DNA from 3 places in the Enterobacter sp. TMH.L2 genome. Region 1 is predicted to be linked to each of the others. Evidence: riboswitches for the same ligand, from Rfam matches in the RefSeq annotation. Region 1 holds a riboswitch; each other region holds the start of a gene.
What was found. A riboswitch is a leader RNA that binds a small molecule or an ion and turns the genes downstream of it on or off. The one in region 1 is predicted to bind thiamine pyrophosphate.

Region 1 (4,299 bases):
CTTGACGCCAGCCCCGAGGAGACGTTCGATCCATTCCACGCTGTCGACGACCGGATAAAGGCCCAGTCGGCGTGAGGTGGCAGGGAAAGTGAGTCTGGACATTATGCTTCCTCTTGTCTGAGATAAATTTCGCCGCCCCGGGCGCGAAAGTGCTGGGACATATCTTCCATGCCAGCATCTCTCGCCTGTTTTGCGGCGTAATCGCGCACTTCCTGGGTGATTTTCATGGAGCAAAACTTAGGGCCGCACATGGAACAGAAATGCGCGACTTTGCCGGATTCCTGCGGCAACGTTTCATCGTGGTAAGCGCGGGCGGTGAAGGGGTCGAGCGCCAGGTTGAATTGGTCTTCCCAGCGGAATTCAAAGCGTGCTTTGGACATCGCGTTGTCGCGTATTTGTGCGCCGGGATGCCCTTTGGCCAGGTCCGCAGCGTGAGCGGCAATTTTGTAGGTAATTAGTCCCTGCTTAACATCCTCTTTGTTCGGCAGGCCGAGGTGCTCCTTCGGGGTGACGTAGCAAAGCATCGCGCAGCCAAACCAGCCGATCATGGCGGCGCCAATGCCGGAGGTGAAGTGGTCATAGCCTGGTGCGATGTCGGTTGTGAGCGGGCCAAGGGTATAGAAAGGCGCTTCGTGACAATGCTCCAGTTCTTCGGTCATGTTGCGGCGAATCATCTGCATCGGCACATGCCCCGGGCCTTCAATCATCACCTGGACGTCGTAATCCCAGGCAATTTTGGTCAGCTCGCCCAGCGTATGCAGTTCGGCAAACTGCGCTTCGTCGTTGGCATCCTGAATGGAGCCCGGGCGTAAGCCATCGCCCAGGGAAAGGGAAACGTCATAGGCGGCGCAAATTTCGCAGATTTCACGGAAGTGCTGATACAGGAAGTTTTCCTGATGATGGGACAGGCACCACTTCGCCATAATCGATCCGCCGCGCGATACGATCCCGGTCAGGCGCTGCGCGGTCATCGGGACATAGCGAAGCAGCACGCCCGCGTGAATGGTGAAGTAATCCACACCTTGCTCTGCCTGCTCCAGCAGCGTGTCGCGGAACATCTCCCAGCTCAGGTCTTCGGCGATACCGTTCGCCTTCTCCAGCGCCTGGTAGATGGGCACCGTGCCGATGGGCACCGGGCTGTTGCGCAGGATCCATTCCCGCGTTTCATGAATGTAGCGGCCGGTGGAGAGGTCCATCACCGTGTCTGCCCCCCAGCGAGTGGCCCACACCAGCTTCTCCACCTCCTCTTCAATAGAAGACGTGACCGCCGAGTTGCCGATATTGGCATTGACCTTCACCAGGAAATTGCGGCCGATAATCATCGGCTCTGATTCCGGGTGGTTGATATTGGCGGGAATAATCGCTCGCCCGGCGGCGACTTCATCGCGGACAAACTCCGGCGTGATGTTTTCCGGCAGGCGGGCCCCAAACCCTTCGCCGGGATGCTGGTGGCGCAGGACGGCATCGCGAATACGCTCGCGCCCCATATTTTCGCGAATGGCGATGAATTCCATCTCCGGGGTGACAAGGCCTTTGCGGGCGTAATGCAACTGGGTGACGCATTGCCCGGCTATTGCCCGGCGAGGTTTGGACTGAGTTTCAAAGCGCAACTCGTCCAGGCCGTCGTCGGCAAGACGCGCTTTTGTGTAAGCGGAGCTGCGGTCACCCAGCGTTTCGCTGTCGCCGCGGTCGTCGATCCAGGCGCTGCGTAGGGGATTTAGCCCGTTTAACACGTTTATGGCGATGTCGGGATCGCCATAGGGGCCAGAGGTATCGTAGACAGGAACCGCCTCGTTCGGCTGATATTGCGGGGCATCTTTGCTCCCGCCGGTGAGCGTTGGGCTGAGTTGGATTTCGCGCATCGGGATGCGGATATCTTCACGTGACCCGATCAGATAGATGCGTCGGGAGTTGGGGAAGGCGGTGCCTTCAAGCGTGTTGATGAAGTGTTGGGCGGCGGCGCGCTGTTCACGGCGGCCAGGTTTTTTTTCAGATGCAGACATAGCTCATTCCAGGTTTAGTCAGGATATGGCTTGTCAGGACAACGGAAGGAGTAATGGATATGGGCCGCCTGAAAACGGGTGTACCCAAAGACAGAATTACTCTTGTTCCCTTCGCAGGTTCTAACCTGATCAGGTTCCGCGGATCCCGAATTAACGGTCTCAGCCGGTGCATAACGCACTCGGCACTCCGACAAGAATGATCCCACCTTGCGGTGGGAAAGTTGTAAATTACTCGTTAATAGCTAACAACTCAAGCTGGACTTGCCAGCCCGGCAGGATCGCTGGCGCTGCCGTCGAGGTTGTTATCAATAGCCAGGAGGACTAGTTTATCTTCAAGGGTGAAGCGGGACTCCAGGCACTCGCCAATCTCTGACAGCGCCTGCTGGAATTCGACCCAGCTGTCGCGGTCGATGGCGTTTTCCAGATGGGAATCGTAGAGATCCATGATTTGCTGGGTGTTGGCTTCCAACTGAGGGTAGAGCTGGGCTGCGCTTAGCAGCGGGCTGCTGCCTTCCAGGTTGCTGATAATTCGCTCGTAGATACTGAAATGCCCGGAAGAGAGGTAATCCACCAGGCCGTGGCAAAAATTGTCTAACGCTTTTTCGTCGAGCGCGGTGTGCGATTCCTTGTTAGGCTTGATCCCGACCATGTTGTAATAGGCGACCAACAGGTGCTTACGGGCCTGCAGCCAATGGTCAACTAACTCATTACTACCACCAACGCGCTCAGTCAGATTGGCTAACTGGTTCAGCATGATTGAGACTCCGTGAGTTAAAAGATTGAACGCAAACTAACCCAAAAAAGTAAAAACTAATTGTTTATATCAGTGAACACGGGGATGTGCACCAGGTTATGGAACGTGTTATTCAAAACTTAGATCATGGTTGGTGGATAGTCAGCCATGAGCAAAAAATATGGTTGCCTCAGGGTGACTTACCTCACGGCAGCGCGGAAGAATTTCAACTCGTAGGCAGCCGCGCCCTGGATATCGGTGAGTGGGAAGGTGAGCCCGTCTGGCTGATTCGTGAAAACCGCCGCTCGGATATGGGCTCGCTGCGTCAGCTCCTGGATCGCGATGTGGGCCTGTTCCAGCTGGCCGGGCGAGGCGTTCAACTGGCCGAGTTTTATCGCTCGCATAAGTATTGCGGTTACTGCGGCCATGAAATGCACTTCAGCAAAAGCGAATGGGCAATGCTCTGCGGGCACTGCCGGGAACGCTATTACCCGCAAATTGCCCCCTGCATTATTGTCGCTATTCGTAAGGATGATCATATCCTGCTGGCTCAGCACACGCGCCACCGCAACGGCGTCTACACCGTGCTGGCCGGGTTTGTCGAAGTGGGTGAAACGCTGGAGCAGGCGGTGGCTCGCGAAGTTATGGAAGAGAGCAGTATTCAGGTGAAAAACCTGCGCTACGTGACTTCCCAGCCCTGGCCGTTCCCGCAGTCGCTGATGACCGCATTTATGGCGGATTATCACAGCGGTGAAATCAAGATTGACCCGAAGGAGCTGCTGGATGCGGGCTGGTATCGCTATGACCAACTGCCGCTGTTACCGCCGCCGGGCACCGTGGCGCGCCGCTTAATTGAAGATACCGTCGCCCTGTGTCGCGCGGACTATGAATGATAGACTGCGGCGATACAGCTAAAGGAAAGGTAAACATGACTGAACTGAAGAACGATCGTTACCTGCGCGCCCTGCAGCGCTTGCCGGTAGATGTCACCCCTGTGTGGATGATGCGCCAGGCAGGGCGTTATCTACCGGAATATAAGGCGACGCGCGCTCAGGCGGGTGACTTTATGTCGCTGTGCAAAAACGCTGAGCTGGCCTGCGAAGTCACTCTGCAACCATTGCGCCGTTACGCGCTGGATGCGGCGATCCTCTTTTCGGACATTCTGACCATCCCGGATGCGATGGGGCTTGGGCTGTACTTTGAAGCCGGGGAAGGCCCGCGCTTTAGCTCCCCGATTCAAAGCCTGGCCGACGTTCAAAAGCTGCCGATTCCCGATCCGGAAGGCGAGCTGGCATACGTGATGAACGCGGTGCGCACTATTCGCCGTGAACTGAAGGGTGAAGTGCCGCTGATTGGCTTCTCCGGCAGCCCGTGGACGCTGGCCACTTATATGGTGGAAGGCGGCAGCAGCAAAGCCTTCACCGTGATTAAGAAAATGATGTTTGCCGACCCGAAAGCGCTTCACCTGCTGCTGGATAAGCTGGCGCAGAGCGTGACGCTGTATCTGAACGCGCAAATCCGCGCGGGCGCGCAGTCGGTAATGATCTTTGACACCTGGGGTGG
Region 2 (4,299 bases), 2.0 Mb from region 1:
CCGTTTCGGCAAACCTGAGGTACAGAGGAGCGTTATCCGGAGCGGAAAAGCGCTGTTTGAGCTGTTCAACTAACTGGTGATGAGCCTGTTCCATGGTACGCAATTGTCCGGCAGGGAAGATGAAGCCAGTATAGTACCACTGGTATTACGCTGGCTAAAAACTTCTCTCTTAACCGACAGTTACCACCATTCGTGAAAATGATGTACCGGGCCGATACCGTGCCCGACCTCCAGCGAATCCGCCTGAGCCAGCGCCTTCGACAACCAGATTTTTGCGGCAGCCACGGTTTGCGCCCAGTCGTCATGGCGGGGGCGGAGCGCAGCCAGCGCGGCAGATAAAGTGCAGCCGGTGCCGTGGGTGTTTTTTGTTTGCACGCGCGGCGCGGTAAAGCGCTGGACATCGTGGCGAGTAAATAGCCAGTCCGGGCTTTCTGCGTCGTCGAGGTGCCCGCCTTTCATCAGCACAGCCTCGCAGCCCATTGCCAGCAGCGCTTCACCCTGTTCGCGCATCTCTTTTTCACTGCGCGCGTGGGGCGCATCCAGCAGCGCTGCCGCTTCAGGGAGATTGGGCGTGATCAGCGCGACATGCGGCAATAGCTTCCGACGTAAGCTTTCCACCGCCGACGGGGCCAGCAGCGGATCGCCGCTTTTCGCCAGCATCACCGTGTCCAGCACCACGTTTGGTACCTTATAGAACGCCAGTCGCTCTGCGACGGCTTCAACGATATCGGCCTCTGCCAGCATGCCAATTTTTGTGGTGTCGATGCGCACATCGCTCAATACCGAATCCAGCTGCGCCGCCACAAACTCAGGCTCAATACGATAAACGGACTGCACGCCACGGGTATTCTGCGCCACCAGCGCAGTGATCACGCTTGTGCCGTAAGCGCCGAGCGCGGAGAAAGTTTTCAGATCGGCCTGGATCCCCGCGCCACCGCTTGGATCGGTTCCGGCAATAGTTAATGCGTTGATGCGTTTCATGCCAGCCCCTCCGCGTTAAGCAGATAAAGGGCGTCGAGGAAGGCTGGGGTAAAACTGCCCGGCCCACGGCTGGCGGCGATGGCCTGCTCGCCGGCAAGCGACATAAAGCGGCAGGCGCTGGCGACGTTGTCCAGCCTGTCTCCCGGTAAAGCACAGCACGCAGCAACCACGGCGGAAAGCGCGCAGCCGGTGCCGACCACACGCGTCATGAGTTCTCCCCCGCCGGTCACGGCAAACGTTCGTTCGCCATCGGTGACGTAATCAGTTTCTCCGGTTACGGCAACCACTGCACCGGTTTCGCGCGCCAGTTTTTGCGCCGCCGGGATCGCCGAAAGTGCATCATCGGTGCTGTCTACGCCACGGCCTCCGGCCTGCTCCCCTGCCAACGCCATGATTTCAGACGCATTACCGCGAATGGCGGCTGGTTTCAGTTGAATAATTTCGCGAGCGAAGCGCGTGCGGAAAGCCAAACCACCCACGGCGACCGGGTCTAGTGCCCACGGCGTTTCGGCGCTATTGGCGGCGTGAATAGCAGCCAGCATCGCCGTCGCGCGTTCTGAAGTCAGGGTGCCGATGTTGATCAGCAGCGCGCTGGCAAGCCCGCTAAATTGTGCCGCTTCTTCGGCTTCAATCACCATCGCCGGGGCAGCCCCAAGCGCCAGCAGCACGTTAGCGGTAAAGGTTTGCACTACGTCATTGGTCATGCAGTGAACCAGCGGCGAATACTGACGGAGGTGGTGTAAAACAGAGGCGGCGGTTGCGCCGGGTAGCAGGTCAGGTTGCATAACGGTAAGGCTCCTGTCCGGCGTGAAAGAAGGGACGCCGGACAGGCATCTGACTTCCCTACGCTGGCATTATCCAGATCAGGTGGTACGGGTATTTCTCAGCCTTCACAAAGAAGGGCACCCCGAGTCATTTAAATCAAAATCAAAAGCTTGCGATTAACGTCCCGTTAATCCCTGTTCTGGATCATGCCAGCGGAAAGCCAAAGCCGCAACCCCCTCAAAAACGGCATGTGCGCGGTATCGCGACTCTCGCTGTATCCCACAGCCAAACGACAAAAAAACCGGATTGCTCCAGCCTCGTTCAGTTGTCGTTTTCGTTGTTGTTTTTAAATCCATAGATCTGAATGTGAAGAAGAAAACCGTTTAGCCTCAGAAATTACAAGAATAATCTTAAAAATAAATTATCAAATCAATTATATGCATTGACCGTTTTTATAGATAATTATTTAGTTATTGATTTCTATTATTGATTTCTATTATTGATTTCTATTATTGATTTCTATTATTGATTTCTATTATTGATTTCTATTATTGATTTCTATTATTGATCAATAATTTTTAAAATTTCATTATCAATCAACTGGAATATAACATGCACTCCGAATTCATCGCTGAACCCATAATGAACCTTGTCGAGATTACCCGAAATGACGGGCAAACCGGGCAGTGTCCGATCGTCGATATTAGGTTCAAGAAAATTAATATCGTCAGCACCAAGATGGAAAAAGTACCTCCAGCTCTGGGCCGTGCCAATGCGCAGATCGGCAACGCAGCCAAAACGCGAGCAGGATCCTGAAGCCCGCATCGTCGGCGTGCTGGCTGCGTTACTGAAACAGTCCTGAGGCGACTGTTTAACCCTCTGCTATATCGTGCTTTTTCATTTTCAAAATCAATAAACCGCACAAATTCATTCACCATCTAAATAATTGCACAGATTTTCGCCAGTGCTATTATATCTTTATTAATATTTTTAAGGGAAAGGAACACCCCACATGGCTAATGTTGTATTTCCAAAAACTGTATTTACTACACTTAAACCTTTTAATGATTATAGTGCTAATGATATGCGTTACGGCGATATGTCAGAAGGCAGATTAAAAAGAGAGTTTGGGTTAACAAACGTATCAAATGTCGTAGACCCCTACACATTAACCAGGCTTACCGCGTTCGATAACCCCCAATCAAGATTTGCAGGCGTATACGGTGGAAAGCATAACTCCGGGACTGTAAGCATTCAAGAATGTGCAAAACTACTTTTTGAAGAAATGCTAAAAACATCTCTTCCGTATTCTTGTATAGGTCCGTACAAATATTTGATTAATCAAATGCTAAGGCATTTTTACCGTTCATCTGGAACGCCGTTTAATGATGAGCACTTAAATGCTGCATATAGCCATAAATTGCACTCTAATTATTCTACAAAAAACACAGTAACTTACATGCGAAAATCTATTGGGTTACTTGTTGATTATCAAAATAAAGGATTCCCTCAAGATAGGTTGAAAGACCTTGAAGCTGCAATTGAAATATCTATTCTTCCTAAGTTCAACTCACCTATACATGATAAGATCAACGGAATGGGGATCACCGTTCATGATGTTTACGCAACAAAAATAGATATAATAAGTTTTGATGTGAACGATTCCGGTTGGAAATCAAGAGTTAAATTTACAGGGCAAGACCATTTTGGGCTAGATGTTGATGACATAAGAAAGAAAAAATTCAACCAATTCCAGTTTTTTAAAATATGGTTTGTATTACAGCGATTTAGTCGATTTGGCTTTAAACCATTTTTAACAAATATGGAAGCAGTGATCGACATAGAAGGAAAACGCTGATGCGTATATTTACAATTCTGATCCTGGTAACCTTATTGGGTTATGGTGGTTATTACGTCTTAGGTAATAGAAATGCGATGATTAAGGGCGCTCATTACAATGGAAGTACTGCCGTAATCCTCGTTGATAGACTGCCGTTCACTGAGTCGGCAAAAATTCATTGGTGGGAACGCAATCAGAACCAGATTAGAGAGCAATATCATATCCCTTCTGGTAAGGCTGGCCCATTTCTTATTTCTGTGTTTGCTTTCGGTGATGGTTATCAGGAAGAAGGAAAAGAAGATCGATTATGCTTTAAGGATGTAAAGCCACCTAAAAACTGTATTGATAAAAATATTATCATGCAGATCTGGCGTGAACGCGATGGCAGCACAAGCTATGACTTTTAGCCGCTCCACGCCCTTCTGCCATCAAGCGGCCCGCGAGTAACTGCACTTTCAAACGTAAGCGCCTTACCCCTTTTCACCCCGATTGTAACAGCGGTGTGAGCAGCCTGGCACCAGCGCAAATAATGAATGTGAACGGCCTGTTTTATCGCTTTTAAACACTCTCCACCAAGAATTTTCTTATGATTTAGATCAAGGATTGTATTGTCACATTTCGGAATAGTTCATCACCGTTATTAGTGCACTCAATAATGCATTGGAACGTTCAATTTATTTATGGTGAGAGAAATATGAAATCCTTTAACTTTG
Region 3 (4,299 bases), 480 kb from region 1:
AAGCCGCTGTCCGCCAGATGCTGATTTCTCATCTTGGCCGCAGCTTTCGCCAGGGTCGACACATTCTGCGTGTCCTTTACTATCGCCCGCTGCTAAATCTGCTGCCCGGCTCGGCGCTTAGGCGCTCCGAAACCCACATCGCCCGCCAGATTTTTAGCGGCCTGACGCGAATAAATGAGGAAAATGGGGAACTCGAAGCGGACATTGCTCACCACTGGCAGCAAATTTCCCCTTTACGCTGGCGCTTCTTCCTGCGCCCAGGCATCCATTTCCATCACGGTCGCGAGCTGGACATGCTCGATATCATCTCTTCCCTGCAGCGCATCAACGCCCTGCCGCTTTTTACCCATATCACGCAAATCACCTCGCCGACTATCTGGACACTGGATATCCACCTTAGTCAGCCGGATGACTGGCTGCCGTGGCTGTTGGGCAGCGTGAACGCCATGATCCTGCCGCGCGAATGGACAACGATGACAAATTTCGCCAGCCAGCCCATCGGCACGGGCCCCTATTCCGTGGCTCGGAACAACCGCAACCAGCTGAAGATCCACGCCTTTGATGATTACTTTGGCTTCCGGGCACTCATTGACGAGGTCAACTTTTGGGTACTACCGGAAGTTGGCGAGGAGTCCAGCTGCGGCGTGCAGCTCCAGGGCATGCCGGACAGCGAAAAAGCCGTGGAAAGCCGCCCGGAAGAAGGTTGCTACTATCTGCTGTTCGACAGCCGATCCAGCCTTGGCGTTGACGAAAGCGTGCGCCAGTGGATTGGGCATATTCTCTCCCCGGTTAACCTTATCTACCGCGCTACAGAGCAGTATCAGCAGTACTGGTTCCCGGCTTATGGTTTGCTCCCCCGCTGGCACCATTCGAGGCCCGGGCCGTTGCTCCCTAAACCTGCCGGCCTGGAGAGCATAACGCTCACCTACTACCGCGACCACGTAGAGCACCGGGTGATCAGTAGCATCATGACCGAATTACTGGCAGAGCAGGGCGTGAAGCTGGTTGTGCAGGAGATAGACTATGCTGAGTGGCATCAGGGCGAGGCCGAAAGCGACATCTGGCTGAACAGCGTGAACTTCACCATGCCGCTGGAATACTCTCTGTTTGCCCAGCTTTACGAAGTCCCGCTGATTCAAAAATGCATCCCTGGCGACTGGCAGGGCGATGCCCGTCGCTGGCACAGCAAAACGCTGGCCCTGCCTGAGTGGTGCAAGCAAATGCTGGAGCGCAATGACGTTATCCCATTGATTCACCACTGGTTGCGCATTGAAGGCCAGCGCAGTATGCGTGGGGTGAGGATGAACACGCTAGGCTGGTTTGATTTCAAATCAGCCTGGTTTGCCCCACCGGGCCCATAACGCTTTCGTAACATGACTTCCGTAACCCAAAGGAAATCAGTAGAATCCTCCCTGCTCAACGGGGTGCCAGGACAGTTTGTCCGCGCTGAGATAATACCCGTCGAACCTGATCCGGATAACGCCGGCGAAGGGATTTGAGACACTCAACTCAATTCCTTTGCCCCCTTTTACTGAGGTGCAAAGTGTTCAAAAAATTTCTGCCGCTGCTGGCGCTGGCCGCCATGCCCGTTTTCGCTAAACCTGTATTAACCGTTTACACCTACGACTCGTTCGCCGCCGACTGGGGCCCTGGCCCGGCGGTGAAAAAAGCCTTTGAGGCCGACTGTAACTGCGAGCTGAAATTTGTGGCACTGGAAGACGGCGTTTCTCTGCTGAACCGCGTGCGCATGGAAGGCAAGAACAGCAAAGCGGATGTCGTGCTGGGGCTGGACAACAACCTGGTAGAGGCCGCCACGCAAACCAAACTGTTTGCGCCTTCTAATATTGAAAGCGGCGTCCTTCAGGTGCCAGGCGGCTGGAAGAACAGCACCTTCGTGCCTTACGATTACGGCTACTTTGCTTTTGTATACGACAAGAACAAGCTAAAAACCCCGCCAAAAAGCCTGAAAGAGCTGGTTGAAAGCGATCAAAAATGGAAGGTCATTTACGAAGATCCGCGCACCAGCACTCCAGGGCTTGGCCTGCTGCTGTGGATGCAAAAAGTGTACGGCGACAAAGCCCCGGAAGCCTGGCAAAAGCTGGCGAAAAAAACCGTCACCGTCACCAAAGGCTGGAGCGAAGCTTACGGCTTGTTCCTGAAAGGGGAAGCCGACCTGGTACTGAGCTACACCACCTCCCCGGCCTACCACATCATCGAAGAGAAGAAAGACAACTACGCCGCCGCGGACTTTAGCGAAGGACATTACCTGCAGGTTGAAATTGCAGGCCGGCTGGCGAACAGCAAGCAGCCTGAACTCGCCGAGAAATTTATCAAATTCATCACCACGTCAGGTTTCCAGAACACCATTGCTACCGGCAACTGGATGTATCCGGTGACCAACGTGGCATTACCTGCGGGCTTCGACAGCCTGGTGAAGCCGCAAACCACGCTGGAATTTCTCCCTCAGCAGGTGGCCACCCAGCGCGCAGAATGGATCAATGAATGGCAACGCGCCGTCAGCCGCTAATACCAGGCTGGCTGTATCCAGGGCTCTTTGCCGCAACGCTGGTCGTGGCGGTAGCCCTGGCGGCTTTTCTGGCGCTGTGGCTTAACGCTCCGCAGACGGATGTCTTTGCCATATTGCGGGACGACTATCTTTGGCACGTCCTGCGCTTTTCCTTCTGGCAGGCCTTTCTTTCCGCCGCACTTTCCGTTTTCCCGGCCATCTTTTTAGCCCGCGCGCTCTACCGCCGCCGCTTTCCTGGCCGACTGGCGCTGCTGAGGCTGTGCGCCATGACGCTGGTGCTACCTGTGCTGGTCGCCGTTTTTGGTATTCTTTCCGTTTATGGGCGAGAAGGCTGGCTGGCCACGCTCTGCGGCTGGCTGGACGTTGAATGGCACTTTTCCCCTTATGGCCTGCAGGGCATTCTGCTGGCGCACGTCTTCTTTAATATGCCGATGGCGACTCGTCTTCTGCTGCAGGCGCTGAACAATATCCCTTCGGAACAGCGTCAGCTGGCGGCACAGCTGGGGATGCAGGGCTGGCATTTCTTCCGTTTCGTCGAGTGGCCCTGGCTGCGCCGCCAGCTACTCCCGGTTGGCGCCCTGATTTTTATGCTTTGCTTCGCCAGCTTCGCCACCGTGCTTTCTCTGGGCGGCGGCCCGCAGGCAACCACCATCGAGCTGGCCATTTTTCAGGCATTAAGCTACGACTACGATCCCGCCAAAGCGGCATTGCTGGCTCTGCTGCAAATGGCGTGCTGCCTTGGCCTGGTGTTATTGAGTCAGAAGTTAAGCAAGGCGATTCCCGTCGGCGTCAGCCAGCTTCAGGGCTGGCGCGATCCACAGGATTCTCTGCGCCGAAAACTTAGTGATGGCCTGCTTATTGTGCTCGCCCTGCTGCTGCTTCTCCCACCGCTGCTAGCGGTGATGGTCGATGGGATTAACGGCAGCATGGGCAGCGTGCTGCGGCAGCCAGCGCTCTGGAACGCGCTCTGGACTTCACTGAGAATTGCCATTGCCGCCGGGCTTGTCAGCGTGACGCTGACGCTGATGCTGCTTTGGAGTTCGCGTGAACTTCGGCTGCGTAACCAACGCTTCGCCGGGCAGGCCATTGAACTTAGCGGTATGTTGATTCTGGCGATGCCGGGCATCGTCCTCGCCACCGGCTTCTTCTTGCTGCTAAACAATACCGTGGGCCTGCCGCAATCCGCCGACGGCATTGTTATTTTTACCAATGCGCTGATGGCGATTCCTTACGCTTTAAAGGTGCTCGAAAACCCCATGCGAGACGTGGCGGAACGCTACTCTCAGCTTTGCCAGTCGCTGGATATCAGCGGCTTTAATCGCCTGCGATTTATTGAGTTAAAAGCGCTGAAACGCCCAATAGCCCAGGCGCTGGCCTTTGCCTGCGTCCTGTCGATTGGCGATTTCGGCGTGGTGGCGCTGTTCGGTAATGAAGATTTCCGCACGCTGCCCTTCTGGCTGTATCAGCAGATCGGCTCTTACCGCAGCCAGGACGGCGCAGTCACAGCGCTGCTCCTGCTGCTGCTTTGTTTTCTGCTGTTTACCTTGATTGAAAAACTTCCGGGGCAAGATGCTAACTCTGACTGATGTAACCTGGCTGTATCAGCACTTACCCATGCGCTTTTCCCTGAAGGTTGCGGCGGGGGAACGAATCGCCATCCTGGGGCCAAGCGGGGCGGGGAAAAGTACGTTACTGAGCCTGGTCGCCGGGTTCCTGGCGCCTGCCAGCGGCAGCATCGTCATCGACGGCGTGGATCACACCCGGACACCGCC

Region 2: it holds a riboswitch for thiamine pyrophosphate, as region 1 does, so the genes downstream of both, thiM (hydroxyethylthiazole kinase) here and thiC (phosphomethylpyrimidine synthase ThiC) in region 1, are expected to answer to the same signal.
Region 3: it holds a riboswitch for thiamine pyrophosphate, as region 1 does, so the genes downstream of both, thiB (thiamine ABC transporter substrate binding subunit) here and thiC (phosphomethylpyrimidine synthase ThiC) in region 1, are expected to answer to the same signal.

What each region holds. Positions count from the first base shown of each region.
Region 1 is NZ_CP193791.1:4,403,177-4,407,475, reverse strand. Features, by position in the region: gene thiE (thiamine phosphate synthase) at 1-102, opposite strand, end outside; gene thiC (phosphomethylpyrimidine synthase ThiC) at 102-2,003, opposite strand; TPP riboswitch at 2,093-2,203, opposite strand; gene ACREYP_RS21085 (Rsd/AlgQ family anti-sigma factor) at 2,254-2,757, opposite strand; gene nudC (NAD(+) diphosphatase) at 2,856-3,629, shown strand; gene hemE (uroporphyrinogen decarboxylase) at 3,665-4,299, shown strand, end outside.
Region 2 is NZ_CP193791.1:1,570,103-1,574,401, reverse strand. Features, by position in the region: gene ACREYP_RS07515 (GntR family transcriptional regulator) at 1-94, opposite strand, end outside; gene thiD (bifunctional hydroxymethylpyrimidine kinase/phosphomethylpyrimidine kinase) at 181-981, opposite strand; gene thiM (hydroxyethylthiazole kinase) at 978-1,766, opposite strand; TPP riboswitch at 1,805-1,901, opposite strand; gene ACREYP_RS07500 (DUF3289 family protein) at 2,759-3,604, shown strand; gene ACREYP_RS07495 (DUF943 family protein) at 3,604-3,993, shown strand; gene ACREYP_RS07490 (YadA C-terminal domain-containing protein) at 4,281-4,299, shown strand, end outside.
Region 3 is NZ_CP193791.1:3,920,116-3,924,414, forward strand. Features, by position in the region: gene sgrR (HTH-type transcriptional regulator SgrR) at 1-1,361, shown strand, start outside; TPP riboswitch at 1,411-1,512, shown strand; gene thiB (thiamine ABC transporter substrate binding subunit) at 1,544-2,527, shown strand; gene thiP (thiamine/thiamine pyrophosphate ABC transporter permease ThiP) at 2,503-4,113, shown strand; gene thiQ (thiamine ABC transporter ATP-binding protein ThiQ) at 4,097-4,299, shown strand, end outside.